3 regions of the Heyndrickxia sp. MSNUG genome follow, and region 2 is predicted to be linked to each of the others. Evidence: riboswitches for the same ligand, from Rfam matches in the RefSeq annotation. Region 2 holds a riboswitch; each other region holds the start of a gene.

The links. A riboswitch is a leader RNA that binds a small molecule or an ion and turns the genes downstream of it on or off. The one in region 2 is predicted to bind lysine.
Region 1: it holds a riboswitch for lysine, as region 2 does, so the genes downstream of both, AABM38_RS20780 (Na+/H+ antiporter NhaC family protein) here and AABM38_RS23805 (transporter substrate-binding domain-containing protein) in region 2, are expected to answer to the same signal.
Region 3: it holds a riboswitch for lysine, as region 2 does, so the genes downstream of both, AABM38_RS17785 (aspartate kinase) here and AABM38_RS23805 (transporter substrate-binding domain-containing protein) in region 2, are expected to answer to the same signal.

Annotation. Positions count from the first base shown of each region.
Region 1 is NZ_CP150978.1:4,100,200-4,110,419, forward strand. Features, by position in the region: gene AABM38_RS20765 (M23 family metallopeptidase) at 1-862, shown strand, start outside; gene AABM38_RS20770 (methionine/alanine import family NSS transporter small subunit) at 892-999, opposite strand; gene AABM38_RS20775 (sodium-dependent transporter) at 999-2,504, opposite strand; gene AABM38_RS20780 (Na+/H+ antiporter NhaC family protein) at 2,740-4,326, opposite strand; lysine riboswitch at 4,651-4,831, opposite strand; gene yunB (sporulation protein YunB) at 4,897-5,655, opposite strand; gene AABM38_RS20790 (HD-GYP domain-containing protein) at 5,715-6,824, opposite strand; gene AABM38_RS20795 (YunC family protein) at 7,056-7,373, opposite strand; gene AABM38_RS20800 (hypothetical protein) at 7,931-8,155, opposite strand; gene AABM38_RS20805 (bifunctional metallophosphatase/5'-nucleotidase) at 8,171-9,547, opposite strand; gene AABM38_RS20810 (DUF72 domain-containing protein) at 9,636-10,220, opposite strand, start outside.
Region 2 is NZ_CP150978.1:4,779,342-4,789,561, forward strand. Features, by position in the region: gene AABM38_RS23780 (glycosyltransferase) at 330-1,226, shown strand; gene AABM38_RS23785 (hypothetical protein) at 1,223-2,605, shown strand; gene AABM38_RS23790 (NAD-dependent epimerase) at 2,602-3,612, shown strand; gene AABM38_RS23795 (amino acid ABC transporter ATP-binding protein) at 3,885-4,628, opposite strand; gene AABM38_RS23800 (amino acid ABC transporter permease) at 4,646-5,389, opposite strand; gene AABM38_RS23805 (transporter substrate-binding domain-containing protein) at 5,453-6,286, opposite strand; lysine riboswitch at 6,398-6,578, opposite strand; gene AABM38_RS23810 (YdeI/OmpD-associated family protein) at 6,780-7,445, opposite strand; gene AABM38_RS23815 (PDR/VanB family oxidoreductase) at 7,504-8,472, opposite strand; gene AABM38_RS23820 (dimethylamine monooxygenase subunit DmmA family protein) at 8,496-8,957, opposite strand; gene AABM38_RS23825 (heme-dependent oxidative N-demethylase family protein) at 8,954-9,904, opposite strand.
Region 3 is NZ_CP150978.1:3,516,845-3,527,064, reverse strand. Features, by position in the region: gene AABM38_RS17795 (hypothetical protein) at 1-873, shown strand, start outside; gene uvrC (excinuclease ABC subunit UvrC) at 889-2,661, shown strand; lysine riboswitch at 2,733-2,910, shown strand; gene AABM38_RS17785 (aspartate kinase) at 3,103-4,335, shown strand; gene AABM38_RS17780 (nuclease-related domain-containing protein) at 4,674-5,672, shown strand; gene AABM38_RS17775 (YslB family protein) at 5,831-6,286, opposite strand; gene AABM38_RS17770 (succinate dehydrogenase cytochrome b558 subunit) at 6,750-7,358, shown strand; gene sdhA (succinate dehydrogenase flavoprotein subunit) at 7,406-9,163, shown strand; gene sdhB (succinate dehydrogenase iron-sulfur subunit) at 9,169-9,930, shown strand.

The sequences.
Region 1 (10,220 bases), 680 kb from region 2:
TACCCATATCCCCTGGTACTATATTGCCGCAGTAGACCAGTATGAGCGAAATGTCCGCCAGGCACGAAAGGATTTGCCAAAGGCGGAGGGAATTGCCGGTGTTTATTTTAAACCTGAAGAATGGGCAGGATTGCTGAATCCCAACTTACAAGATAACAATCCAGTCTCCATTCAATTTTTCAATGGAATCGGTTTTGACGGCAATGGTGACGGCAAAGCAAGCATCAGTGACGACGAAGATGTACTGCAGGCATTTGCTCAATACCTCCTTCATTACGGGACGGATCAGGAAAACATTAAAATTGGTCTTTGGAATTACTATAAGCGTGATAAAACAGTGGGAATCATCATCGGAAAAGCTATGGTTTACAGACATTTTGGCAGACTTAATCTAGATACCCATTCGTTCCCGCTGCCTTTAAGGAGCAACCATAGCTATAACAACACCTGGGGCGATGCCCGCGGATGGGGGGGCAGAAGGATTCATGAAGGCACCGATATTTTTGCAGGCTATGGTGTCCCTGTTCGCGCGACAGGGTATGGAATCGTCGAGATGAAGGGCTGGAACAAATATGGCGGCTGGCGGGTCGGTATTCGTGACATCAACAACACCTACCATTATTTTGCCCATTTAAGCGGATTTACGAAGGATCTGAAGGTCGGCCAAATCGTTGAACCTGGAACGGTCATCGGCGGTGTAGGAAGCTCTGGATACGGACCTCCTGGAACGTCCGGGAAATTCCCTCCCCACCTGCACTATGGAATGTATAAGGATAACGGCTATACGGAATGGTCCTTTGATCCATACCCTCATTTGAAAATGTGGGCAAGACAGGAACGGGCAAGAATTAAGAAAAAATAAAAGGGCTGCCAATGGCAGCCCTCTTTAACCTAATTTGATTCTTTCCCTTTTTTTACAGCCACAGCTACACTTGCTGCTAGGCCGCCCCAAATAATTACCATACCAATAAGCATCATTGCAATAGCGCTGCCTGACATTATTGAGAAACCCCCTTAGAGGAAACTGAAATATCTTTATCCCACTTAATTGCCGCAAAGACGAATCCTAAGACGATTGCCCCGATGGCTACTCCCCATCCTGTGTATAGAAGGAAGCCAGTTGGATATCCTCCATAGTTTTCCTTGATGTTCGTAATGATGTTTTGAACCATCATGTAGCCTAATACGATAGGAGTGATCACACCCAGGCAAATTCTCCACCATGTACCTACCATTACATCTGAAATTTCGTTTGTATGCTTTTGAAGGTTCTTCAATTCTTTCATTACCCACGCAACAGCGACAACCTCTACAAGTCCTGCCAAAGCAACTCCGAATTGATTGATGAAATAGTCTGCTGAATCAAGGAAGTATAAACCGCCTTTAGTTGCGATCAGGATTGAGAATAAAGAAGATAATCCTCCGCCCACTAGAACGGCCTTTGTTCTGCTGACTTTGAACTTTTCCTGTACACCAGCAACAAAAGTTTCCACGATCGAAATTAATGATGTCAATCCTGCTAGAACTAGACATGTAAAGAACAAGAAGCCAAATAGTCCATTAAATGCTGGGAACTCACTGATAATCTGCGGGAAGACAACAAATGCCAATCCTACACCGCCAGCTACAACTTCGCTTACAGGCACTCCTGCCTGCTGAGCCATGAATCCTAATGCTGCGAATACACCAATACCAGCTAAAAGCTCAAAGCCAGAGTTTGCAAAACCAGTGATAAATGCACTGTTTGTTAAATCTGTTTTCTTAGGAAGATAGCTTGAATAAGTAATCATAATAGCAAAACCGATTGATAAGCTGAAGAAAATCTGACCATAAGCAGCAACCCATACCTTAGGGTCAGCAATCGTATCCCAATTCGGCTTGAAGAAAGCATCAAGTCCCTGAGCAGCACCATCAAGAGTCAAGGCTCTGACAACGATGACCATGAAAAGAACTACAAGTGTTGGGATCATGATTTTGTTTGCCACTTCAATCCCTTTTTTAATCCCTTTCAAAAGAACAAAGAATGTAATTCCCCACACAAGAACCATAGGCCAAAATACTCCTGGGACAATCCCGCCTACATCCCCTGCTTTGTCAGCCAGCTTCAGGTAGCTGCCGAAAAGGAAACCCTCAGAATCTTTTCCCCATTTCTCTCCGAATGAGAAGAATGCATATGAACCTGACCATGCAATGATAGCGGCATAATAAGTTGAGATGACAAAAGAAACAGCAACCTGCCACCAGCCAAGCCATTCCCATTTCTTATTCATACGTGCGAAAGACAATGGTGAAGATCCTCTATACTTATGCCCGATTGTAAATTCAAGAATCAGCAACGGAATGCCTGCTGTCAGCAAAGCGAATAAATAAGGAATAAAGAAGGCTCCTCCTCCATTCTCATACGCTACTGCGGGAAAGCGCCAAATATTTCCCAACCCTACTGCAGAACCAATTGCTGCAAGAATAAATCCCGACCTGGTTCCCCACTGTGGACGATTTTCCATTATAAATCCCCCTCCCTTTCTAATTCCATGGAAAATGAATTAGAAAGTTTTATATTTTCTGATTATTTAGTCTAAAAATAGTATAGCTAGTTTTTAATTGCTTGTCAAAATATTATTTTGATAATAATAAATTTTTAGCAAATAATATTTTCCCAACTACGTGAAATACACATTAAGGTATGGACCTTTTTCCATTTATTGAAAAAAGCTGTCTGATCATCAGACAGCTTAAAAGTTATTCTGCAAGATTTTCTTTTAATGTTTTTTCTTCCTGCGGTTTGCTTCCAAAGATGAATGCGAAGGCAGCCAGCAGGATTACCACCACTGCAAGTGCAGCAATAGTGCTGCCAGTGAATCCAATGACAAGGAATCCAACAGCCGAGATTGCCGCCGTAATCAGCGCATATGGCAGCTGAGTCATGACATGGTCCATATGATTTGATCCAGCACCCGTAGATGAGAGAATCGTTGTATCGGAAATCGGTGAACAGTGGTCCCCAAATACTGCTCCAGCTAATACTGCCGCCAATGCAGGCAGAAGCATGCTAATATCAGATGCCGCTGCAATGTCCCCAGCGATTGGAAGCAGGATTCCAAATGACCCCCAAGAGGTTCCTGTTGAGAATGCCATGATTCCAGCGACTAAGAACAGAAGGAAAGGCAGGAAAGAAACATTCATATTTGAGCTTTCCACAATTCCAGAAAGATATTTTCCTGTTTCAAGTCTTCCGATTAAATCAACAATTACCCAGGCAAAAAGTAAAATATAGATCGCTGGAAGCATTGATTTGATACCCTCTAGCAATCCTTTACCAAATACATTTGCATTCACGCCTTTTAACATTACAGCTTGTCTTACAAAAAGAATCAAGGCGACAGCAAGTCCGAGCAAGCCACCTGTAACAAGAGATTTTGTTACATCTGTATTTTCAAGAATTTTAAAGATTGTCGCTTTGCCTTCAACTGCGCTTAAGCCTGTCCACATCATTGTACCGATTGTCCCAACAACAAGTGCCGCAATGGGCCATACTAGATCCCCAACTGTTCCAGTGGTACTGGTAGGAAGGTCATCTTTTAATTCACCTGGTACCGGTTTACTTTGATTAACTACAATCCCCTCATCAAAAGCACGTTGCTCATGGACCTTCATTGGCCCAATTTCAACATTGCGAAGCGCCACAATAAAGACCATAATAAGTGCAGCTAAAGCGTAAAAATTCATTGGAACGATCTGCATGAATGCCGAAAATGCACTGTATTCCTTAACACCGTGAGCAGCAAGTATTGTGCCAATCAAAGCAATGATATAGGCGCCCCAGCTGGATATAGGTGAAATGACACACATAGGAGCAGATGTCGAATCGATAATGTACGCAAGCTTTGCCCGTGATACCTTTTGGCGGTCAGTAATTGGACGAGTGATTTGTCCTACAGCCAGTGCATTGAAGTAATCATCGATAAAAATAATAATACCTAGAAATGCACCCACAAGCTGTGCGCCAACTCTTGTTTTAACACGCTTCATCGCCCATTCGCCAAATGCACGGCTTCCACCGGAAATAGAAATGAATGCAGTAATAATACCTAATAGCAAAAGGAACAGGATGATATATAAACTGTAAGTGTTCAGCTCTCCATCAGCGATGAAAATCCCTTTTATGGCATCTCCGATGATCGATAATGTTTCGCCAATTTTGAATTCAGCAAGCAGTAACGCTGCAGCCACTATGCCTGTCCCTAATGACAACAGCACCCGTCTTGTGATGACTACCATTAAAATTGCCAACAATGGCGGCAATAATGAATATATTGTGTTCTCCATTTTTTCTCCTCCTTGTTTTTGACAGGGGGAAACTGTTTCCATGAAAAGAGCTACAAGTCCATAAATACAAGGCTCTGTTAAAGCTGAATGTTGATTTTTAATACCCTGTTGATTGTAGTGGAAGGCGCGTAGACTCCTGCGGGCGCAGCTGGTCAGATGAGACCCCGCAGGAGCGAAGCGACGAGGAGGCTCAGCGCCAGCCCCGCGGAAAGCGAAGCGCCTGGAACGGAAATCAACAGCCTTGTTTAACAGAGCCAAATACAAAAAAGAGCAACGATAGAGAAAATCCTATCGTTACTCTTTAAAGCAACTAGTTTCTCCATCACGATCTGTAGCTCCCCATTATGAGATATCCCCATAATGACAGTGATACTCTTGTTCAAAGTACCCCCAGCAAAATAAATGTGACTCATTTAGATTGCTTCGGCAAAACTCCCTTTTAGCTGTGGTCAACGTTGTCATCCTCACACAGCCTACTAATTAATTTTGCTCCTCTACCCCACCGGAATGATAAGGTTATTATTCAATTGATTTCATAGTATAACAATATCGTTATCGTGACAACCATTTTTATTCGCCAGGTAATTCAATTGAAGGTGAAGAATCACCGCCGCCATTATAGAATTGAGGAACTTTTCCAGGATAGTAAAAGCTTCCAATTGGAATATCTTCCTGAACAGTCGCTATTTTCGTTGCAAACGGGATAATTATTTGGACATTTACTTTAACCCTAACAGAAACATTCACGAGTGAGTTATTGATTCCATGTTCTTCTGTTTCCCACACAATATCCGACGTTACATCACCAATAGCATTGAATTTCACTGGTATCATTGGCCCCATATTCCCTAAAAGCGCATTATTGGTGGCTTGCCCTAAAGGCACATAATAAATGATTCCTTCTTTCTTTTCCTCTTCATCCGTGACAATTTCAATATCCGAGAGCATTTCAAGCGATGCGAGATTCCCTCGTTCGGCTTCCTTCAAATTCATTTGCACAAGGTTAGTCGTTTCTGCTTTTACACGATTAATGATCTCAGTATTGAATTTCACTACTGTAGAAGACCCTCCATCTACCGGCACAAACTCTATCACCTTATCAATATCCATACCATTGGCGATTTTCTTATTGATCGCCTTATTAATTACAAGCGTGGCGATTTTTCTTGTTTGAGATTCGGCATAGCTCATCAGCGTAGGCTCGATCCCCTTATCTATAATCCACAGTCCCGCTGCTGTTGAAAAGGAAAAAAAGACGAATGTCAGCAGGAACACATACCTGAAAGGCAAAGGTCCTTTCCGAGGCAGCCGCCGGCCGAATTTTGGCAAAACAAATCCCCCCTCTAAAGCTATATGTATGCTTTAAAGGGGGGAACTAGCCTTAAAATCTAATAATTGTTGGCATACTCATACTTTAGGATTGTGTCACAGCTTACAATCATCAACGATAAATTCGTCTTCAAATTGATTTCGTAAGGCGCGACCCGCAAGCCGTTTTCCTCCAGGATCCTGACAACCGGCCGTTCGCTCAGCCCTGGATTCTGGGCAGCGACTACCCCTTTCCGTCCATCACTTAAAAGAACTGTCAAGCCAATAGGATAGATAGCTACAGCTCTGCGGAAAGCATCGACCACCTTCGGGTCAAAAAGGGTGCCTGAACCCGAATAAAGGATTTCCAGACCTTCATGCGGCAGCATAGCGGGCCTGTACACTCGGTTTGACGTGACAGCATCAAAGACATCCGCCACCCCAAGAATCCGTCCAAACAGGTGAATCTCATCGCCTTTTAAGCCGCGAGGATAACCTGAACCATTCATGCGCTCGTGATGCTGGAAGGCACAATGAGCAACAATTAATGGAACAGTTGGGATATTCCGCAGCAGCTGGAATCCATCCTCGGCATGTGCCTTGATAATCTGGAATTCTTCCCCTGTCAGCCGTCCAGGTTTTGTCAGCACTTCTTCAGGCACCTTCATTTTTCCTACATCATGCAAAATAGCTCCAAGTCCAAGCTGCTCCAGTTCCTTTGGAGTTAGTTTCATTTCAATTCCGATTGCCAGGGCATATAGCGTTACATTTAGCGAGTGCGAAAATATATAGTGATCGTGCATGAAAACATCTGAAAGCATATTGAGCAGTTCCCTGCTGCTTTGAAGTTCATCTAGCAAAATACTAATCAATTTTTTGAACTTTTTTGCCGATTTTTCAAGCACAAAGGAATGCGAAATCGTTGTATCATTTTGAATTTGCTTAAACGACTCTCCAATCGATTTGATGGCATTCACACGCAATTCATCAGAAATCGAATTTGAAAGGAGAAGATCGTCAGTATCAGGATCCTTTATATATAGAAAATCAATACCAAATTCCATTAACCGGTTAAGGATTTTCCTCTCAAGCCGCGCTCCCACGTTTAAAAGAATCTGCCCCTGGTCATTATAAATGGCTTTTCCAAGTAAAGCTCCTTCATTCACTGAAGTGGTGGCTACCAGTCTCATGTCAATTCCCACTTTATCGGTTTGTTTTTGGCTTTTTCGAAATAGGTGCTTTGCCACGAGGTTTACGAAAAAGACCTTAGCGTTCAGCAAGAAAATATTACATAATACGACAATTATTTCTTACATTTTAACACATCTATTTATCGATTGGTTATGGTATTATGAATATTTTTACATTGGGAAAATAATCGGAAGAATGGGATCTCCTTCAATTCAAAGCAAAAAGACAGCCTAATCAGGCTGTCTTTCATTCATAAGCAGCAAAGCTTCCTTGCCGACCATGCCCTTTATTGCCCCCGTGTTCTCAGCTTCGAATGTAACTGACTCTAATGGTGCTTCAAGCAACTCTTCAATTGTTTTAACACCAACGGCTCTGCCGGCAATGACTTTCCTGCTCTTAAGCTTTTCATTCAGAAGCGCGACATCAAGAGCGCCGCACATAATATAGCCGTGATCTCCTGTAACTACAAGCAGATTGGTTTTAGGCAATCTGACGGTTATGCATAAAAAAGTTCTGCCTTCTATTTCAATCGGTGACATTTCGATCATGAACACACTCTCCTTCCATCCATCCAATAACACTCTATGAAGGGAAGGGAAAAAGCGTGATATTTTGATTAAAGATTGATGTTCACATAAGGGATTTTCGTAAAATTTGTTGTTATTTATGCGATTCACTTTCTGAAATTACTTGTTAAAGTGCAATGATTCACCATTGGACCAACTGGGAGGGCGAAGTACCGTCATCCAGTAGTTCCAATAAGCCGGTTTGGAACATTGATGTGCGAAAAATCGTCAGCTGGTTGTTCCAATAGGCGACATTAGAACAGTGATGTGCGAAAAACCGTCTTCCCATTGTTCCAATAGGCGGCATTGGAACATTGAAGAGCGAAATATCGTCATCCGGTTGTTCCAATAAGCTGCATTGGAACATTGATGTGCGAAAAACCACTTCCCATTGTTCCAATAGGCGGCATTGGAACACTGAAGAGTGAAAAATCGTCATCTGGTTGTTCCAATAAGTTGCATTGGAACATTGATGTTCGAAAAACCGTCAGCTTGTTGTTCCAATAAGCCGCATTGGAACATTGATGTTCGAAAAATCCTCATCCGGTTGTTCCAATAAGCCGCATTGGAACATTGATGTGTGAAAAACCGTCTTCCCATTGTTCCAATAAGCAGCATTGGAACATTGAAGGGGAAAAAACCGTCAGCTGATTGTTCCAATAAGCCGCATTGGAACATTGATGTGTGAAAAACCGTCTTCCCATTGTTCCAATAGGCGGCATTGGAACATTGTAGAACCCAAAATCCTCATCTGGTTGTTCCAATAAGCCTCCAAAGCGTTATTTATATATAGATGAAAGTTTCCATTCGAGTAAATTCCGCAAGAACTCCGGAAGCCAGTACTTCTTATTTTCGGCTCGATAGATTTCCGAAAAAAACCTCCCAAACGTGAACATATCCGGTATCGCTAAAACATAGTGCTTTTTTGTTTCGAGTGGTACGCCATTTATCAAAATCTGCTGTACGTTACGTTCTTTTCGGAACTCGATACCATCGTACTCCATCACGCCCATAACCGTACCGCGGAAACCAAGCCCTTTTATTTGCATATGCGGCCACTTTTCATCAAGAGTTTGGAGGAGCACCTCCTTAAGCTCCGCTCCTGTTAGCTTGATGGTACATGGATTGATCGGATGCGGGCAAATTTCAAGCAAGTCGAATTGCGAAACTTCTCCTCTTTTTAACCCATGAAGCAGCATTCCCGCATTCATGAATGCACAATCTGCATCACACCATTCACGCAATGCTTGAGTCAGCATTTTTGAAAGTGCTGAGTGTTCCAGCGGGTCTGCCTTTAATTCCTCAGGAAGGAATGCCACGGTTTTAGCCATAAGCTTTTTACCCTCGGCGTAATACCTATCTGCCATCTGCTGCTCATTTTCAGTTTTTTCAGCCTCGTTCATATCATAAAGAATCGCTCTTTTATTAATGATTTGCTTGGAGTGTTCATGCATCTTCACTGTTACATGGCCGGTATAATAGCCATGCTTGCCTGCTCCTGCAAGCAAAGTTAAACCAATTTCTTTTCCCTCGTGTAAAATGTGGTGCGTATGTCCTCCAAGAATCACATCAATTTCCGGAAACATACCGGCAATAAGTTCATCATCATGAATGCCAAGATGGGATAAAAGGATAATCATATCCGTCTTCCCCTTAAGCTCAGCCAAGCATTTCTTAAGTTCATCAATCGGATCAGCCAGCTTCCAGCCCAGCTGCTCGTAAAAGCGCGCAAAGTTAACCGTCACGCCGATAACACCAATCCTTGTACCCTTTTTACTTATGTATACATAATACGGCTTTGCCCATGCAGGCCTGCTTCCATCAGGCTTATAAAGATTTGCCACGAGCAGTTCGAATGATTTTTCAAGATACATGGAATCCAGGTCCTCAAACGGAAGTGTGATTCCTTCATTATTCCCGATCGTAGCAGCGTCGTAGCCCGCTTCATTCAGCAACCGGCAATTCGCCTTCCCCCTGGTGGCGTCCGAGAGTGGATGCCAGCGGTCCATGTGATCGCCGATATCGAAAATCAGCACCTCATCACCGGCCTCTTCATGCCAGCGCCTCCGCTCAGTCAAGAGTTTATGGATACTTGGCCAATGCTCAAGATGGCTATGTAAATCATTCGTATGGTATATGTGAATTATTTCTTCCATCAAACCATCCATCCTCTTTTAAAATGAAGTGCCCCTGCCTATTTCCGGAAGGGGTCTAGTTATATTTTATGGAGTTTTAAAATTCGGTCTAAAATAAATCAAGCTGCCTTGGGTTCAGTCCTGCGTATTCAATATTTAATATGTCGAGCATCTGCTTAGCATTATCAGCAGCATCTCCGCCTGAATTGTTGTTGAATAGAGCATAGACTTGCTTTGTGCCTAAGTCAAGTTGCCTTAAATTTTCGGCCCATTCCTTCAATTCGCTCTCATTATATCGATAAAGATACCTGACTTCACGCCAGTCCTGGCCTTTCCCCTTCTTGTTCCAGCCATGAACATTCCTTCCATGGAACCGTACAAGCACTTTCTCCGTGCTGGTAGACGCCAGAACAGTTGGAATCGAACCAGTTCCTGCCTGGGGTTCGTCGCAAATGCTGTGGATCCAATTATCTTTTTTCATAAAATCCAGTGTCTTCTCCCGCATCTCGCCCTCAAACCACGATTGATTTCGGAACTCAAGCGCACATTCGATGTCACCCATCTGCTCCCTGCACCAACGCAAGTACTCCACATTCTCACGGCGGCAATCAAACCATGGCGGAAACTGAAATAATGTCATACCATGCTTGTCCGCTTCCAAATATGGCTTGAGCGAGTCTTTATAGGCATTGAA
Region 2 (10,220 bases):
CTGCTTACCATCGGAAATTCAAGTTCCTCCCCAAAGAGTTCCCTTAAAAAAAATCCGCGGTTTTATATAATTTTATTTCCCTTTTGTCCAAGTGCTTTTTTCTCCCTTTCATAAGCTATTAACGTATAGCTATATTGAAAGGAAAGGAGAAGATTTAATTGCGGTCTGTTATCCATTTAAACTTAAGAGTTGACCCCACTCAATATATTTCCCAGATACGCGAAGTCCCTGGATATGATTATATCCATATGGTACGTCAGCCAAAGTACATGACTGACCTCTCTCTGCTGAATAATAAAGTTCATTATCTTAATGAAATTTTTTCCCCAATGGACTTCGTTAAGAAAAACAAGGTATCTCTATTACATGCCCACCACGGGCAATTAGGCATACTGCTGCTCCCTTTTAAGGAAAAGACAAATCTCCCATTAGTAACAAGCATTAGAGGCAGGGATGCAACATTAGCTGATCAGCCGGTAGGTTATTTAGAACATATGAAAATGCTTTTTGAAAAAGGAGATCAATTTTATCCAGTTTGTCATTATTTAGCTGAAAGGCTCAAGGACTGGGGGTGCCCTCCAAAAAAAATCAAAGTGCTTTACGGAGGTGTTGATTTAAATAAATATCAGTACCGAGCTCCTGATTTACAAGGAACTGGGCAAAACATTCTATCCGTTGGCAGATTAGTAGAAAAAAAGGGCCACCATATTTTGATGCAAGCCTTTAAAAAAATCAAAGATAAATTTCCTGATTCGACTTTGACCATTATCGGAAAAGGCGTTCTCCAAGAGGAACTTCTCTCTTTAGCCAATCAACTAAATTTAGGTGACTCCTTTCGGTTATTAAATCATCTCCCTAAAGAAAAAGTACAAGAGCATATGCAAAATGCAGATTTGTTCTGTGCTGCTAGTTTAGAAGCAGCCAATGGAGATCTGGAAGGAATTCCGAATACCCTGAAAGAGGCAATGGCGCTAGGTGTTCCGGTAGTATCAACCTATCATGCAGGGATTCCTGAATTGATTACTCACGATCTTGAAGGTTTCTTGGTAGAGGAAAACAATGTGGATGAACTAGCAGAAGCACTAGAATTCATGCTAAACCATCGGAATATTTGGGAGTCTTATACAAAGGCCGCGCGCCGTAAAGTGGAACGCTTCTTTGATGCGGAGAAACAGCTTCAATTACAGGCGAAATATTACAATGAATTGTTAGGAGGGAATCGATGATGAAGGACTTTGAATCCATTAAAGTAACGAAAGGGTTGAAGACTTTATTAATAGATAACCCTACTGACTATCCGCTTATTGGTATGGGATCCCAGGGCGCAGTATTTAAACTTTCTGAACAAAAATGTGTGAAAATCTATACAGACTTACCCCAGGCAAAGATGGAAGCTGAGGCTCTTAAGGCCGGACAACATTTATCCTTTTTTCCTAGATTATATGAAACAGGCTCCAACTTTGTTGTAATGGAGTACTTTAATGCCCCAACATTGAAAGAATATCTCAGGAACTGCACATATATCCCCGAATCCATTACAAACAAACTTCTTTTCATTTTAAAGGCAATGGAGCAAGCAAATTTCACGATGATTGATGCACCATTGCGGCATATTTTCGTCCTGGATAATGAAGAACTAAAAGTAGTCGATCACGTAAACGCATTTAAAAGGCAACATCCGGTCCCCCTGAAATTATTAAGAGATTTAAATATTATTTTATTAAAAGACTCATTTTTATCCCGAGTAAAAAAAACAGATCCGGATACCTATAAAATATGGGAAAGGTATTTCAGCGAAAACACATTGGACTACAGGAATATTCCTGTCACCTCTGGCGGGAATGGAGAAGGAGTCAAGGTGGAAAGCTCTGTAGCTCAGCCGCTCATTGGGAAAGGCCATCAAGGCGCCGTATACCGAATTAGTGAAGAAAAATGTGTGAAGATTTATGGAAAACCAGAACACTGCCAACAAGAGAAAGAAGTTTTGTTATCAAACCAACATTTATCTTTCATCCCAAAGGTATATGAAACAGGTGCCAATTATATTGTAATGGAATATTTATTGGGACCTAATTTAAACGAATACCTAAAAAAACAATCCAATCTCACCGTCGATATTACCACGCGCCTTCTAAACATTTTAAACACAATGAAAAAATCAGGTTTCAAACAGATAGATGCCCCGTTAAGGCATATTTTTGTAACCAATCAAGGTTTCAAATTTGTTGATCATGTCTATTCATACTCCCGGCTACAAGATCGACCGCTTGAGTTATTCCAAGACCTTCATGAAAGAGATTTTTTAACCCCTTTCCTTGAACAGGTAAAGGCAATCGACCCTAAAACTTATGCTAACTGGATAAGCAAACCTATCCTGATTCCAAAAGAAGAGCCTGAAGCCATGACAGTAATAGCGGAAGAAAAACAAAAAACCAGGAAAGTAAAAACGATTGAACACAGGAGCAAAAATCAATCGTTTAAGGAAAAAGATGTCCAATGGAAGCGCATAAATGAAAAGCACATTGAAAGAGACCTTCAAAGGAAGACAAAAAGTGGCTGGTTTAGAGATAATTATCGAAATCAGGCAAGGAATGGCAGAAGATGAGTATTGTCATAACAGGTGCAGCGGGCTTTATTGGCTTTCATCTGTCTAAACGATTGTTATCGCAAAATTATCACGTTATTGGGATCGATAATCTTAATGAATATTATGATGTGCAATTAAAGGAAGATCGGTTAAGGCAATTAGAAGAACACGCCAATTTCAAGTTCTTTAAAATAGATTTGGCAAACAAAGAAGAATTACATTCCATTTTTCACACTCACACAATTGAGGTCGTGATCAACTTAGCCGCTCAAGCTGGAGTTCGTTATAGCCTTAACAATCCACATTCCTATGTTCATTCAAATTTGTTGGGATTTTTAAATATTTTAGAGGCATGCAGATATTATCCAGTAAACCACCTGATTTATGCCTCATCAAGCTCCGTCTATGGTGCAAACTCTAAAATCCCCTTCTCAGCCAATGACTCTGCTGATCACCCTGTAAGCATTTATGCTGCTTCTAAAAAAGCAAACGAATTAATGGCACATACCTATAGCCACTTATATGGAATTCCAACAACAGGACTTCGTTTCTTTACAGTGTATGGTTCTTGGGGAAGGCCAGATATGGCCTATTATTCATTTACTAAGGATATCTTTGAAGGCAACCCAATAAAAGTTTTTAATGATGGAGAGATGAGCAGGGACTTTACTTTTATTGATGATATCGTTGAAGGGATTGTCAGGCTGCTCCATCGTCCGCCAAAGCCAAATAAGGATTGGAATCGTGAAAATCCTAATCCCAGTTCTAGTTATGCTCCATATAAAATCTATAATATCGGCAACAATAACCCTGTGAAGCTGCTTGATTTTATTCGCATCCTCGAAGAAAAAATCGGTAAAAAGGCGAATAAGGTTTTTTTACCGATGCAGCCAGGCGATGTAAAGATGACCTATGCAGATATTACAGAATTGCAGAAGGATGCAGGCTTCTCTCCTTCCACACCATTAGAAACTGGTTTAGAGTTTTTTGTAGAATGGTACAAAAAATATCATCTGAACCAATAAATGCATCGAAAAAAGAGGCTTCTCAACAGGTCGTTCATACGATCCTCTTTGAGAAGCCTTTTCGTGTATTTTATATATTGGCTCTGTTAAACAAGGCTGTTGATTTTCGTTCCATGCGCTTCGCTTTCCGCGGGGCTGGCGCTGAGCCTCCTCGTCGCTTCGCTCCTGCGGGGTCTCATCTGACCAGCTGCGCCCGCAGGAGTCTTCGCGCCTTCCACTACAATCAACAGGGTTTAATATCAACATTCAACTTCAACAGAGCCTATATATTATTAATATACTTCAACAAAGGTACGTTTAAGAAACTCTCTCGTACGGTCTTGCTTAGGATTATTGAAGATTTGCTCAGGGCTTCCTTCCTCGGCAATAACTCCCTTATCCATGAACACGACACGGTCTGATACTTCCTTTGCAAATTCCATCTCATGGGTAACGATCAGCATCGTAAGACCTGATTCAGCAAGTTCCTTCATTACCTTTAGAACTTCTCCTACCATTTCCGGATCAAGAGCAGAAGTTGGTTCGTCAAACAACATGACATCTGGCTCCATCGAAAGTGCTCTGGCAATCGCCACACGTTGCTTTTGTCCTCCGGATAGCTGCTTTGGTTTTGCGTTAATATATCGATCCATCCCAACGACCTTAAGATATTTCATTGCTACCTTTTCAGCTTCATCCTTTGAACGTCCCAACACTTTGATCTGGCCCACTGTACAATTATTCAGGACATTATGGTTATTAAATAAGTTAAACTGCTGGAATACCATTCCTAAATGTCTGCGGTAGGTTGGGATATCATGCTTATCATCGAGGATATTCTCTCCATTATAGATGATCTGTCCTCCGCTTGGTTTTTCCAAAAGGTTGATACAGCGAAGAAGAGTTGATTTTCCTGATCCTGAAGAGCCGATTATACTTACGACTTCCCCTTTATTGACCGAAAAGTTGATGTCTTTTAAAACTTCATGTGTTCCAAAGGATTTGTTTAGATGTTGAATATCAATGACCTTTTCCATACTCTCTCCTCCTTCTTCTATAACTTATTTGCCGTCGGTGATTCCTCTCCGAGCATCATCGTGTAATTGTCCGGTCCTTCCAATTTGCGTTCCAAATAAAGCAGGATTCTTGTGACGATAAATGTCATGACAAAATAAAGTACACATGCTACAAAAAATGACTCAAAGTATCTAAAGTTGTTACCGGCAACTGATTTTGTTAAGAAATACAATTCTGATACGGATATAACGTTAAGGACGGATGTATCTTTGATATTAATGACAAACTGATTGCCCGTCGCAGGCAAAATATTTCGAACGACCTGCGGCAATACGACGTTCATCATGGTTTGGAAATGATTCATGCCAATTGCCTGTGCAGCCTCGAATTGGCCTTTATCAACAGAAACAATTCCGCCTCGAACGATTTCTGCCATGTATGCTCCAGTATTGATTGATACGACAATGAGTGCTGCTGCCATTACGTCGATATCCACTCCAAATGCTAAGGCCGAACCATAATAAATGACCATAGCCTGAACAATCATTGGGGTACCGCGAAAGAATTCGATATAAACAGATAAAATGAAATTAATGACTCTTAGTACTATTTTTTTTATTCCGCGTTCTGGTACAGGAATGGTGCGAACCACTCCTGCTATAAGACCAATGATTGCACCTAAGATGGTTCCAATCAGAGAAATATATAGTGTGACACCTGCTCCGCGAAGGAACATAGGCCAGTTTTCCGAAATGATCTTTACGATCCACTCTAAGCTCATTTTTCTCCCCCTTTATACCATCATAAAACCGACTGTACGTATACAGCCGGTTTTACGTCATCCTTATTCTGCTGCAGGCTGGTTCTTAATCGCTTCATCCATGATTTTCGTTTGTTCTTCCTCAGAGATGCCTTTTAAGATTTCATTGATTTTTCCTGTTAACTTGCTGCCTTTTTCAAGACCTACGGCGATTGCAGTATCGTCCTCTGATGTTTTGAACCCATCCTTGAATTCAACCATTGCTAAGTTTTCGTTTGCGCCAGAAGCACTTACCGCTTCAGGGCGTTCTGAAACGTATCCATCAATGATTCCTGATTCAAGCGCAACCCTCATTGCCGGGAAGTTATCCATTGCCGTCGCTTTGGATACTCCTTCAATTTGATCGATTACTGAATAGTGGAATGTATTTAATTGAGCAGTGATTTTCGCACCTTTAAAATCCTGGATTGAAGTAGCCCCTTCGTACTTTCCGCCCTTTTTAACTACCATTACTAGATTTGATTTATAATAGTTATCCGAAAAATCGATTGTTTCTTTTCGTTCTGCAGTTGGTGACATACCTGCGATGATCGCATCAATTTTGCCTGAAGTTAAAGCTGGAACAAGGCCATCCCACTCCGTTTTAACAATCACTAATTCTTTGCCTAAACCATCTGCAATCTTTTTAGCGATTTCCACGTCATAACCGCCGGCATATTCTGATGTTCCAGCAATTTTGACACCGCCATTTGAATCGTCCTTCTGCGTCCAGTTAAATGGTGCATAACCAGCTTCAAGACCTACTTTGAATGTATTTTCATCAGATGAGCCAGACGCTTCATCCTTGCTTCCACACCCTGCCAATAGAATCATTGCTGAAAGCAGCAATACTAGAAATAATGATACTTGTTTTCTCATGTCCGTTTCTCCTCCTTGTTGTTTTTAGAGCTTTTTTTACAAACAAAAAGCGACCTGAGATAAACTCAGGTCGCACTATTTATAGATGCCCTAAATTCCTCTCTTTTCCCTAAATGAGATAGCACAACTCAATAAACTGGGTGTTTATTGAGACAGTCCTGCAGCTCTTAACTGCAGACCCAGCAAGTAATACTGAGAATATTACAAACTTCGGCGACATTTCCTTCTCCCTGGCATCATAGCTTCTCATGCTCCGCTAAGGACTGTTAAATATCGCGCCTCTACCTCACTAGTAAAAGTGAGGTGTAAATATTAAATTATATTAACTAGGCTACAATAAGCTGTTAATTCTGTCAATCTAGTTCTTTTTGAAAAACCAGAAGGATGCGATTCTACATGGCGAGTAAAATCAATGTGTTTTCCCCTGTTTAACCTACTGGAATCAAGCACTTCCGTATTACATTGGCCTCTCTATTACAGGATGCGTTTCCCATTATTTTCTACTATATAAATCCCGGCTCTTGAACCCTGCTCCAAGAATCATTTTCATTTCCTCTCGCCTTTTCGCTTTCGTTGCTTCTTGTTTTGCGCTGTATACAAAACGGGCCCAATCCTTGCGGTATCCTGGTGTGAGGGACTGGTAGAACGCAAGTAATGCTGGATTATCCAACAAATCTTTTTCTATTTCCGGAATCAGCTCAATGTAATCATCAACGCACTGACTCGCTTTACCAGAAGGCTGACTTTTTCTAGCTTCCTCTTTGAGGCCAACCACTGTAAAAGTATCATCCAATCCAACCATACGGGCGAATTTGATCGTGCTTGTCCCAATATAACCATTCTCATCAACGCCTATGCCAGGAAAAATCTCATCACGATGAATAAAGGTTGGGTATACTTTATTCCCTTTTTTAGGATAAGCTAAATAGATATACCCCTTTTTATTTAAACAATTATTCTTGATCACCGTATTTACGATCCTTTTAAAAGCTTCCAGATCAAGCACAAAAGCAAAAATCAGATCATACGATTGATTCTTGTTCAGCGCTGTATCATAACCTTCAAGTTCCGCTAAATAGTCCGAACCCTCTGGGACATTCAAGACTGCCGTTTTTTTATATTTTTGCAAGTTAAGTTTTTCTACAATTGTTTTCGCCATATTTTCCACCTTCTGCTTTAATCCTGAATACAGTAATTCCAGAATGTTAATCTAACCGTTACAAATCCAGCACTAACCTGCCATTCCCGCGCGATACACAACTAAGCATGGACTGTTTTGAACATTGCTGATCTTCCGTTAAAAAGGAATCGAAGTGAACAATCTGTCCTTCGACCACCTTGATTTCACAAGTCCCGCACCCGCCTGCACGGCAGGAGTATGGAACCTTGATCCCATTTTGAAGGAGCACTTCCAATAGTGAAGCATTTTCAGGAACCTCAAGCTGTTTTTTGCTTCTTTTTAGTATTGCCTGGAAAGCATTCTGTTCCTTCTTTGCCGGCGGAGCAAATCGTTCGACATGAATGTTGAACGACGGATAGCCATATGATTTTGCTGCGTTTGTGAAATCTTGAATCATGTTCTCGGGACCACAAAAATACACATGCGTCCCTATCCGATGATTCAAAAGCTGTGTTGGCAATAAACGTTTATTGCCCTCGCCATTTGAAAAATAAAAGTGGCATTGATCTGGATAGGTCTTGCTTAAGAATCCATAAAAAGCACACTGGTCCTTTGACTTCGCTGCATAATGCAGTTCGAAAGAAGAATTTTTTTCAGCCAGCTCTGCCATCATCGATAAAAAGGGAGTGATCCCAATCCCCGCTGCATAGAACACATTATGTTTTGCTTGAAAACTTAATGGAAAGTAATTCTTTGGGTAGCTTATGGGTAATACATCACCTATTTTAACATTTTGATGCCAGTAACGAGAGCCGCCAGTTGAGTCTTTAGCCAAGCGGACCGCTATTTCAAACATACTTGCCTCAGCATTTAGGTTAAAAATAGAATAATGCCTTTCCAATGTACCTGAAGAATGTGGCAAAAAGGTTGTTATATGCGAACCACCGCTAAAGGAAGGAAGCTGAGAGTAATCAAATGCTTGTAAGGTGAACCTTTTAATCGCGGAAGTCTCTTCTACAATATTTCTTACACGTACTTGTAATATTGGATTTCGACGCAAAACCATGCTCCTCCAGTTTGACCAAATGATTATTTTATAGAAGTATAGCCAAGATAGGCCTCAAGACGGCGGGAATAATGACTGGAAACCTCAAGGTCAACTGCACAATGAATACAGATGATATGCAGTTCATCTTCTACATCATTCACACCATGACATTTACAGCAAATTACCCTCGTACTTACAGGTCCCTGTACGTTCAATTGCATTTCATGATCAGAAAAGCCTGCTTCCAAGGCTAGATTTTTCAACCGGTTTATAAATTCCAACTCACCAGATACATATAAATACGTTCCCATTTTCTGCTGATTGAGCCAAAGCCTGAGGAAGGAATCGGATTCATGATCTATTACCATGAAATCAAAAGGGACTTTATTTTCGATTGCTTGTTGAACGGGAATATATAAAGGCTCTGCACTTTTTGAATCGGCACAGAATAAATATTTTCTTTTCCCCTTAGTAAATGAAAACTCCTTTTGTAACCCATTCATCTCTTTTTCATTTCCTCTTCCAAATAGTCAAGTACCTGATTCCGATACAATGAAATTCCTTTATAGTCAGCAATAAAGTCTGGGAGTTCATGGAGGATCGAATAAAATTGTTCTAGCCACGGAGTATGCCGAATGAACCTTTCTAAAGGCAGCATGTGTGAATGGATGGTAAATAAAATACCGTTGCTTTTTGGCAGACGGAAAAGCTTTTGAACCTCAACCCTTAAATGAACAAGTTCTCCGGCATTTTCCTTCGTCACCTGCTTCCTGGCCTGACCCCATTCTGAAAATGTTTCAAGTGAAGTATCTAGTCGGTTACCTGCCATGAGTGACCAGTTCTTCCTCCCCCAGGGAGTACCTGCCTCGATTCGCATTAAAAATTGCAGAATTCGATCATCCAGGTCATCAGTCCGAAAGCCGGGAATTGGTGCATGAATTTCTTTAAAAGACATACCCAGGTCAAAATACAAAGACCAATTTGCCGGAAAGCAAAGCTGACCAGCATCTAAAAACAGGTTGCCATCCCGCTGCATCATCAAGATCAAATCCTCTTGAACATGCCTGCCAATAAAATCTAAAGGCTCCATTCCAAGAGTTGAATTGTCTCCAAATGTAAAGGCGATCTTTTCTTTTGTCTGGACGTTGGAAAATAACCACTTATTATCTCTTTTTTGCAATGTGAATTTATCAGGATAAAAAGTAACTAGATGATCCAAAATCAAATCAACCACTTCCCATTGTGCATTCAAAGTGTGCGGTAACGAATGGCAGCATCGTTCAGGGTGCTGGGAAAGCAGCTCTCTTTTTAGGTTGATTTCTTTTAAATAGTCGTCTGTTAGCTCAATTGAATTCGGCGGATTTAATTGAGTGGCATTATTCGAGTATCGGTAGACATCACTATCCCCAAAAGGGTAAGGAAAAGAAGATACATCTTCATTTGTCGTCATAAATTCACCTGTTTTCAGAATTTTCTTTTACTTATACTATACAAAAAAATAGCTAAGATATCACTGAATAATCAATTACTGTTCTGAACACGGATTAGTGAATTCCAATACTCCTGACGATGCTAGTCCTAAATCCTGACAATCAGCAAAAAACGCACCAACTCATATGGTACGTTTAGGCTGTAGACAAACTCGGAAAATAAAGTTGGTCTACAGCTTTTATTTATTTAGTTGATCTATAAAACTAGTCTGTTGATTTCCGTTCCAGGCGCTTCGCTTTCCGCGGGGCTGGCGCTGAGCCCGCAGGAGTCTACGC
Region 3 (10,220 bases), 1.3 Mb from region 2:
GGATTCTCCGGACTATTAACATATACTCTCGCTGCAGGTGTGTTCCAGTTAATCTGGATTGGCGGGCTAATCATGACAGAAGGCGGAATTGCTAATTTTCTGGAACTTGCCTTTGGGTTTACTGGCGGCCATTTTCAAGAATGGGGCGGAACAACGGCCTCAAATGACCTATCGATTATTGCCAGAATAAAAATATTCTTGTTTACCAACATTTTTTGGTGGGGAATATTTTCAAGAACACATGTTTTGATGGTATTATATATAGTTATCGGCCTATTCATTTTTTGGCCGGGAACAAAAAGTAAGCTTTTTAAGAATATGCCTTTCACTTTAGGTGTCTTGATGATGTCTGCATATGGCATATGGGCACTGTTTGCTCAAAATATCGATAAGGCCAGACATATTCTGCCCGTGGCAGTGATACTTATCTTCTTAGTATTGTCTGCATTTTTCAAAAGGTACCCAAGTATTTATAGCAGTTTATTGATTCTCATACTTCTTATTGCCCAGGCAATGGTTTCAGCGAACCTTGTGAAAACACAGGCAAACGAGGAGCCTGCTGTTTACCAGCTTGCCCGTTTTCTTGAGGAGACCAATGAGGAATTTGTGTTATATACATGGGAAGAAACAAGAGTCCTGGAGTATTTAAAAATGCCTTATTCACATAAAAGGATCAATACGTATAAAGTATTTCTGCATGACCAGAGCTTATATAAAGATAAAACAGTGTATTTGACTGATAAAGTAGTCGATGGCTTTAGGGCACAGGGAATTGAGATAGATCAGAGAGTTGAAAAGATAAAGAGTTTCGACTCCGAAAAAATATTCGATCCAGTCTACAATGAAATTATTTTATATAAATGGACACCGTAACAGGGGGTGAACAGTATGAATGATCAGATAAAGAATAAATTGGCTATTCTCCCGGCACAGCCAGGATGCTATTTAATGAAGGACCGGCAGGGGACCATCATCTATGTTGGGAAAGCTAAGATACTGAAAAACAGGGTTCGTTCATATTTTACCGGCTCACATGATGGGAAGACACTGCGTCTAGTAAATGAAATAGAAGATTTTGAGTATATCGTTACCTCCTCAGATATGGAGGCACTTGTCCTTGAAATTAACCTGATCAAGAAATATGATCCTAAGTACAATGTCATGTTAAAAGATGACAAGAGCTATCCATTTATCAAGCTGACTGCAGAACGCCATCCAAAGCTGATCATCACCCGCAAGGTTAAAAAAGACAGCGGGAAATATTTCGGGCCATATCCGAATGTCCAGGCAGCCAATGAAACGAAAAAGCTTTTGGACAGGATCTATCCACTAAGGAAATGTTCCACGCTGCCGGACCGGGTTTGTCTCTATTATCATATGGGTCAGTGCCTCGCGCCTTGCGTAAAGGATGTAAGCAAGGAAGAGTACAAAAAAATCACAGATGAAATTACCCGCTTCCTGAACGGAGGCTTTAAAGATATTAAAGTTGATTTAACAGCTAAAATGGCCGCGGCTGCTGAAGAACTGGATTTTGAAAGAGCGAAGGAATTCCGCGATAAAATTGTTCATATTGAGGCTACAATGGAAAAACAGAAGATGACCTCGACTGACTTTACCGACCGCGATGTGTTTGGGTACGTCGTGGACAAGGGCTGGATGTGTGTTCAAGTATTTTTTATCAGGCAAGGAAAATTAATTGAACGAGAGGTTTCGATGTTCCCAATCCATAATGAACCGGAAGAAGACATCCTCACTTACCTAGGCCAATTTTACTCGAAGAATGAGCATTTCAAGCCGAAGGAAGTTCTCGTCCCTGAAGGCGTTGATACGGAAATGGCCGAAGCGCTGCTTGAAGTAAAGGTGCTAAAGCCGCAGCGAGGCCAGAAAAAAGATCTTGTCCGCCTTGCTTCAAAGAACGCCGGAATCGCTCTCACTGAGAAGTTTTCACTGATTGAACGCGATGAAGAACGATCAATCAAGGCAGTCGAGAATCTTGGAATTCAAATGGGCATTTACACGCCACACCGTATCGAATCTTTTGATAACTCGAATATCCAGGGGACCGATCCTGTTTCCGCTATGATTGTTTTTATAGACGGCAAGCCTGAAAAAAGGGAATACCGTAAGTATAAAATCAAATCTGTAGTAGGACCGGATGATTATGAGTCGATGCGGGAGGTAGTAAGGCGAAGGTATTCAAGAGTCCTGAGAGAAGATCTTCCCCTGCCTGATTTGATTATCATCGATGGTGGGAAGGGGCATATCGAATCTGCCCGTGATGTACTCGAAAATGAACTTGGCCTCGATATTCCAATCGCGGGTCTGGCAAAAGATGATAGGCATAGGACTTCCCAGCTTTTATACGGCAATCCACTGCAAGTGATCAGCCTGCCAAGGAACAGCCAGGAATTTTACCTGCTGCAAAGAATCCAGGATGAGGTCCACCGGTTCGCAATTACATTCCACCGCCAGCTCAGGGGGAAAAGTGCTTTTCAATCATTGCTTGACGATATCCCTGGTATTGGCGAGAAGCGTAAAAAGGCGCTGCTGAAACATTTTGGATCCGTGAAAAAAATGAGGGAAGCCTCCATTGAGGAATTGATTGCTGCTGGTTTGCCGTCCATTGTAGCGCAGGAACTGTTTACTAAATTGCAGAACTAACGGTAGCAATCTATTTTTTAGTGTGCTATAATAAGAAAAAATTTCATATAGCTATCACTTTAGAGCATTAAAGTGAAGATAGAGGTGCGAGCTTCAAGAGTAAGAGCCAGGAGAATTATAGGATTCTGTGAAGGGCTTTGAAAGGGGATGGTCGCCGAAGTGGGGGAATGCCTATTCTTTTTCCCGCTGGTCCTTCGTTGAATAAACGCTGGATTGTCAAGATTGCCATCTTGGAGTGCTATCTCATGTTGCAGCGTATATATGCGTTTATCAAGCAATGGGAGACACTCTCATTGCTTTTTTGTATTTATAAGGATTTTTCGTCCATATTCACATCTGAATGTCATGCGAAAACATCCTTAGGGGAAAATACATATGCGGATTTTGCCATGAAGCTCTTTATAGAGGCAGAAATAAGAAGGAAAAGGCAGGGGAAGGTAAATGGGATTAATTGTACAGAAATTCGGAGGAACTTCTGTTGGCACTGTTGAGAGAATCAAGAACGCTGCCAGCAGAACTGTTGAAGAAATGCAAAATGGAAATAACATCGTGGTTGTCGTATCCGCGATGGGGAAAACGACAGACCATTTAGTTGACATGGCTAATGAAATTTCGAGCGCTCCATCTAGGAGAGAAATGGATATGCTTTTAACGACAGGTGAACAGGTAACCATCGCTTTGTATTCTATGGCTCTCGCGCAAATGGGTATTGAAGCTGTTTCCTATACAGGCTGGCAGGCTGGAATCAAAACAGAGGATGTTCACAGTAACGCCAGGATTGTAGATATCGAAACGGACAGAATTAAAAACGACCTTGAGCATGGCAAAGTTGTTATTGTAGCCGGTTTCCAGGGAGTGACGGATGATGGCCAGATCACGACACTTGGCCGTGGCGGATCTGATACAACAGCAGTAGCATTGGCAGCAGCGTTAAAGGCAGATAAGTGTGATATCTATACTGACGTGACGGGTGTATTCACGACAGATCCAAGGTATGTGAAAAGTGCAAGGAAGCTGTTAAGTGTTTCTTATGATGAAATGCTTGAGCTGGCAAACCTGGGAGCGGGCGTTCTCCATCCAAGAGCGGTGGAATTTGCAAAGAACTACGGGCTGCCAATTGAGGTAAGATCCAGCATGGAAAAAGAAAGAGGTACGATCATCGAGGAGGAAATTGGGATGGAACAGAATTTAATCGTTCGTGGAGTGGCATTTGAAGACAAAATTACAAGAGTATCAGTCCTTGGAGTTAGCACATCAATGAAGGGACTATCAACCATTTTTACAACATTGGCTCAAAACCACATCAATGTTGACATCATCGTCCAAAGCAGGACAGAAGCAGATTCTGCCAACATTTCTTTTTCAATCAAAAGCAATGATTTACCAGAAACTTTAGATGTATTAGAACGCAATAAGGAATTATTGAATTATAAAGCAATTGAATCAGAAACAGGCCTGGCTAAAGTGTCCATTGTAGGCTCAGGCATGGTATCAAACCCAGGTGTAGCCGCAAAAATGTTTGAAGTTTTAGAAGGCCACGGCGTACAGGTGAAAATGGTCAGCACATCGGAAATCAAGGTTTCCACGGTGATCGAAGAAAAACAGATGGTGAATGCGGTAGAATCACTGCATGAAGCGTTTGAGTTGTATTCTGAGTCGGTTAAAACGAAGTAAATGGGTGAAAGCTTTCCGGGATTGATTCCGGGAAGCTTTTTTCGTTGTTTAGGAGTGGGGCTGTGTTAAAAATTTAGCTGGTAGGGTGTTTTATAGGAGAAGAATTCTCAACTGGTGAAATATTTTGCTTCAACTGGTGAAAAAACCTTTCCAACTAGTGAATTATCTAATCCAACTGGTAAAAAAGTTCGTTCAACTGGTGAAAAAAATTTTCACTTAATGAATTTAGTATGAAAGGCTCTTCTGCCTTAGAAAATTCATAATATCTCAGGCATATTGGCAGGAATTTGACCTTCTTTTAAAGAAAATTAGAAAAAACAGCGTCAAGGAGGTCTATTTTGATAATAAAAGATAGGGATTACCCAATCAGGCTCAGAAAGCTTGAAGCACTTATTAACAGACTATACGATCATAATTCTAAACTGCCATTAATCAAGGATGATTATAAAGGATGGAAGTCAGGATATAAGGGAGAGCTTAATACCGACTACCGTTTAAGTTTTTTACCTGAAAAAGATTATTGGATCCTTCGTGATTTGCGGCTAACAGATGATTCCTGGAAGTTTCAAATTGATACCCTCATTCTAACCCGTCGATATTTCCTTCTAATAGAGACCAAAAATCATTCCGGTGCCCTTTTGTTTGAAAAAGATTCTGAGCAAATGATCCAAACAAAACAAGATAAAGAAAAGGCATATGATCATCCTGTCATTCAGGTGAATAAACAAAAGTGGCATTTCAATAGGTGGCTTCAAGCTAATAATTTTAAAGTGCCCCTGATTCATACTCTTGTTGTCATCAGTAATTCTTCAACAATAATTAAGACGGATGACCCCTTTCTTTACAAGTATGTTGTAAAAGGAGATGTTTTAGTTGATCGTATAATGAAAATTGATACAAATCATTTTAACGAATTTTTTCAAGATAAAGACCTGAAAAAAATCTCCAAAACCCTCGTGAAAAAGCATTCTCCTTTTCATCCCGATATCCTCAAGATATACTCTCTTTCACCCGCTGATCTCCAAAAGGGTGTACAATGTCCATCGTGCTCTTATTTTGGAATGAAGAGAATGAAATGGATATGGGTTTGTCCTCACTGTTTGCTACGATCTAAGGCAGCACATCATAGTGCAGTTCTGGACTATTTTCTACTAATCAAACCAACAATGACGAATCAAGAACTTAAGGATTTTCTCCTGTTACCAACTTCAAGATCATCAGGCAATTTGCTTTCTACTTTAAACCTCCCATTCTCTGGAGCAACGAAAGGACGAGTCTATCATATGCCTAAAGATAAAGAGACATTCTTTCATTTAAAATCTCCTAAAAAGAATTAGCTGATATTGCCCTTGAAATTACTATAAAGGTGTAAATAAAATACACTAAAAAGCCAGAGCGATTAGCCCTGGCCATGTTACTTTTCTTTTTGAAATTCCATTTTGGACCCATCTGCCGAAGCCACTAGTCTTCATCTTCCGGCAAGGTTCAGAAAAAATTATTCAGTAACAAAATCATTTTTATCCCATTTAATAGTGAATTGGATTCGGAATGAACGCTTATTGGGGTGTTCGAAGGCTTCGGCTGTAGCATTCTTCTGCAATTCCATCTGCTGTGCGAGAAACCCTGCTTCAAGCTGGAATGTGGAGTTTGCGTTATGTTTTAACCGAGAGGAAATCAGCTCGCTGCCAAGTTCCAGCACCAATTGTTTTCTTGTTTCTTCCTTAACTGAAAGGGTGCCCCAGCCTGCATCCTGGAAAAAGCGGATTGTTTCGTCCAGTGTCGATAATGGATACTTGCGGGCAAGGCGTTTACCTGCCCAATAGAGTATTTCAGCAGTATCCTTGCCGAGCAGTTCTGGCAAAAGGATTTCTCTGACTAATTCATACCCAAAAGCGGAAACGGAAAGTGGCTCGCTTTCAGTCTGCTGCTCTGAAGTTGTTAATTCACTCATGTTCTCCCCTCTTTCTATTACTCTATTATAAACAATTTGCCAAAAAAACTACCAGCGATTCTAAATTAATAATCTGTTAAATTTTAGATGGGCAAGAAAGATTCTATAATTATTTTCCATGTTTATACCATACCCAATTCTTTACAAGCTAAAATTTAATCATCCGGGAAATTTATTTCATTGGCATCTAAAAGGTAATACTATTATTTTAATATACTCTAACCGACGTTAAAATAATTAGAAAGTGGCATTTTTACAATATCAATATATTTAAAAAATTTTACCTATATAAACTTTTTTATGTATCCGTTTTCTTGACGCTCTATTATGATGGGAGTAAAATGAACATGTCACATAATTGTAAGATTTGTTTTGTAATATGATGTTGGGGTTAATCAAACTGTCAGTTTAATAGGGGAGAAAAGCCTGTACATCACGGCCAAATTTCAAGGGGGGTATACATATGGCAGTTAAACAAGAGTTTTATTGGCGGAGGCTGCATTCTTTGCTGGGTGTAATTCCAGTAGGACTTTTCCTTATGCAGCACCTTGTAGTCAACCATTTTGCTACAGGGGGAGAAGAATCATTTAACAAAGCGGCTCATTTCATGGAGCAGCTGCCTTTCAGGTATTTTTTAGAAATCTTCATTATCTTTTTACCACTATTATTCCATGCAATCTACGGACTTTATATTGCTTTTACGGCTAAGAACAATATAGGGCAATACGGCTATTTCAGGAACTGGATGTTCATGCTGCAGCGTGTCTCAGGTGTCATCACCCTGATTTTCGTAGCTTGGCATGTTTGGGAAACTCGTATCGCAGCTGCTTTTGGTTCTGATGTGAACTTCCAGATGATGGAGACCATTCTATCTTCTCCGTTTATGCTTTGGTTCTATATAATCGGTATCATTTCAACTACTTTCCACTTTGCTAATGGATTGTGGTCTTTCTTCGTAAGCTGGGGCATCACTGTAACGCCTCGTGCACAAGTGATTTCCACTTACATTACTATTGGAGTATTCATTGCGCTTTCCATCGTGGGAGTACGCGCAATCTTGGCATTTGTATAAATTGATCGGAATTTAAGACAGACATGGATTTAAGGGAGTGAGTCACGATGAGTAAAGGTAAGGTTATCGTAGTCGGCGGCGGTTTGGCTGGCTTAATGGCTACAATAAAGGTGGCTGAAACAGGAACACCTGTTGAGCTGTTCTCTCTTGTACCGGTGAAACGTTCACACTCTGTTTGTGCACAGGGCGGAATCAACGGTGCAGTAAATACAAAAGGTGAAGGTGACTCTCCATGGGAGCACTTCGATGATACGGTTTACGGCGGGGACTTCCTTGCGAACCAGCCTCCTGTAAAGGCGATGGCTGAAGCTGCGCCTGGAATCATTCACCTTCTTGACCGTATGGGCGTAATGTTCAACCGTACTCCAGAAGGTTTGCTTGACTTCCGCCGTTTCGGAGGAACACAGCATCACCGTACGGCGTTTGCCGGTGCAACTACCGGACAACAGCTTTTATACGCATTGGATGAGCAGGTACGCCGCCATGAGGTTGCTGGCCTTGTTACTAAATATGAGGGCTGGGAATTCCTTGGTGCTGTACTTGATGAAGATGGCGTTTGCCGGGGAATCACGGCTCAAAACCTCACGTCAATGGAGATCAAGTCGTTCGCTGCAGATGCTGTTATCATGGCAACTGGCGGCCCTGGAATTATCTTTGGGAAAACAACTAACTCTGTAATCAACACAGGTTCTGCGGCTGCGATTGTATATCAGCAGGGCGCATATTATGCAAACGGTGAATTTATCCAGATCCACCCGACAGCAATTCCTGGCGACGATAAGCTTCGCCTAATGAGTGAATCTGCTCGTGGTGAAGGTGGACGAGTATGGACGTATAAAGATGGTAAGCCATGGTACTTCCTTGAAGAGAAGTATCCTGCATATGGAAACCTTGTTCCTCGTGATATCGCAACACGTGAAATCTTTGACGTTTGCGTTAGCCAAAAGCTAGGAATCAATGGCGAGAACATGGTTTATCTTGACCTTTCACATAAGGATCCAAAAGAGCTTGATATCAAGCTTGGCGGCATCATTGAAATCTATGAAAAATTCATGGGCGACGATCCTAGAAAAGTTCCTATGAAAATCTTCCCTGCAGTCCACTATTCAATGGGCGGACTTTGGGTTGACTATGACCAAATGACGAACATTCCTGGATTATTTGCAGCTGGGGAATGTGACTACTCTCAGCATGGCGCAAACCGCCTTGGTGCAAACTCATTATTGTCAGCTATTTATGGCGGTATGGTAGCAGGTCCAAATGCAATTCGTTATATTGACGGTCTTGAAAAGAGTTCTGATGCTGTTTCTTCTGCGATTTTTGATCAGCACGTCCAGCAGGAGCAGAACAAGTGGAACAACGTCATGTCGTTGGATGGAAATGAAAATGCATATGTCCTTCACAAGGAGCTTGGCGAGTGGATGACGGATAATGTAACGGTTGTTCGTTACAACGACAGACTATTGAAGACAGATGAGAAGATTGTTGAATTAATGGAGCGCTACAAGCGTATTAACATTAACGATACAGCAAAATGGAGCAACCAGGGTGCTGTGTTCACACGCCAGCTCCAAAACATGCTTCAGCTAGCACGTGTAATCACTATCGGTGCTTACAACCGTAACGAAAGCCGAGGAGCACACTACAAACCTGAATTCCCTGATCGTAATGATGAGGATTTCTTGAAAACAACTATGGCTAAGTTTGTAGATTCAAATTCTGCTCCAGCATTCCATTATGATGATGTTGATACTTCATTAATCAAACCGCGCAAGCGCGATTATTCTAAGAAGAAAGGGGAGTAATTGGCATGTCAGAGAAAAAAACTGTCCGTTTTATCATAAGCCGCCAGGATACTCCTGATTCAGCCCCTTATCAGGAAGAGTTTGAACTTGAATATCGTCCGAATATGAATGTGATTTCCGCATTGATGGAAATTCGCCGTAACCCGGTGAATGCAAAGGGTGAAGCGACAACTCCGATTGCATGGGACATGAACTGTCTTGAGGAAGTATGTGGCGCATGTTCAATGGTCATCAATGGACGTCCTCGTCAGTCATGTTCTGCCCTGGTTGACCAGCTTGAACAGCCAATCAGGTTAGAGCCGATGAGAACATTCCCTGTTGTGCGTGACCTTCAGGTTGACCGCAGCCGCATGTTCGATTCTTTGAAGCGTGTTAAAGCCTGGATTCCGATCGATGGAACATACGACCTTGGACCAGGACCACGTATGCCTGAGAAGAAGCGCCAATGGGCATATGAGCTATCTAAATGTATGACATGTGGTGTGTGCCTTGAGGCTTGTCCGAATGTTAACAGTAAATCTGATTTCATTGGACCGCAGCCGCTTTCACAGGTTCGTTTGTTCAACGCCCATCCAACAGGTGCACTGAACAAAGGCGAGCGACTTGAAACAATCATGGGAGACGGAGGACTTGCTAACTGCGGTAATTCCCAGAACTGTGTTCAGTCCTGCCCTAAAGGAATTCCATTGACTACTTCAATTGCAGCTCTAAACCGTGATACAACTCTGCAAGCATTCAAAAACTTCTTCGGAAGCGACCAGGTTTAATGAAAAATGCCTCCCTCTCTTAAACAGAGAGGGAGGCATTTTTTATGGTTCTTTTCCAACGTTTTCGCATGGATGATTTTTTTTGAAGAAATATTTATTCGCATTTTTAAAACCATGCACTTTTCGAGCAAACTCCTGAACTAACCACATTGAAACTAGTAAAAACCAATGTTACGATTTTTACTTTCGTTGAGAAAGAGAAAAAGTTAACGAAAAGTGTTTGAAGTAAACCCTACAATAATAGCAAAAAGAATTCTGCCTTATCATTCGATTTTTTCCTGGAAAACAAA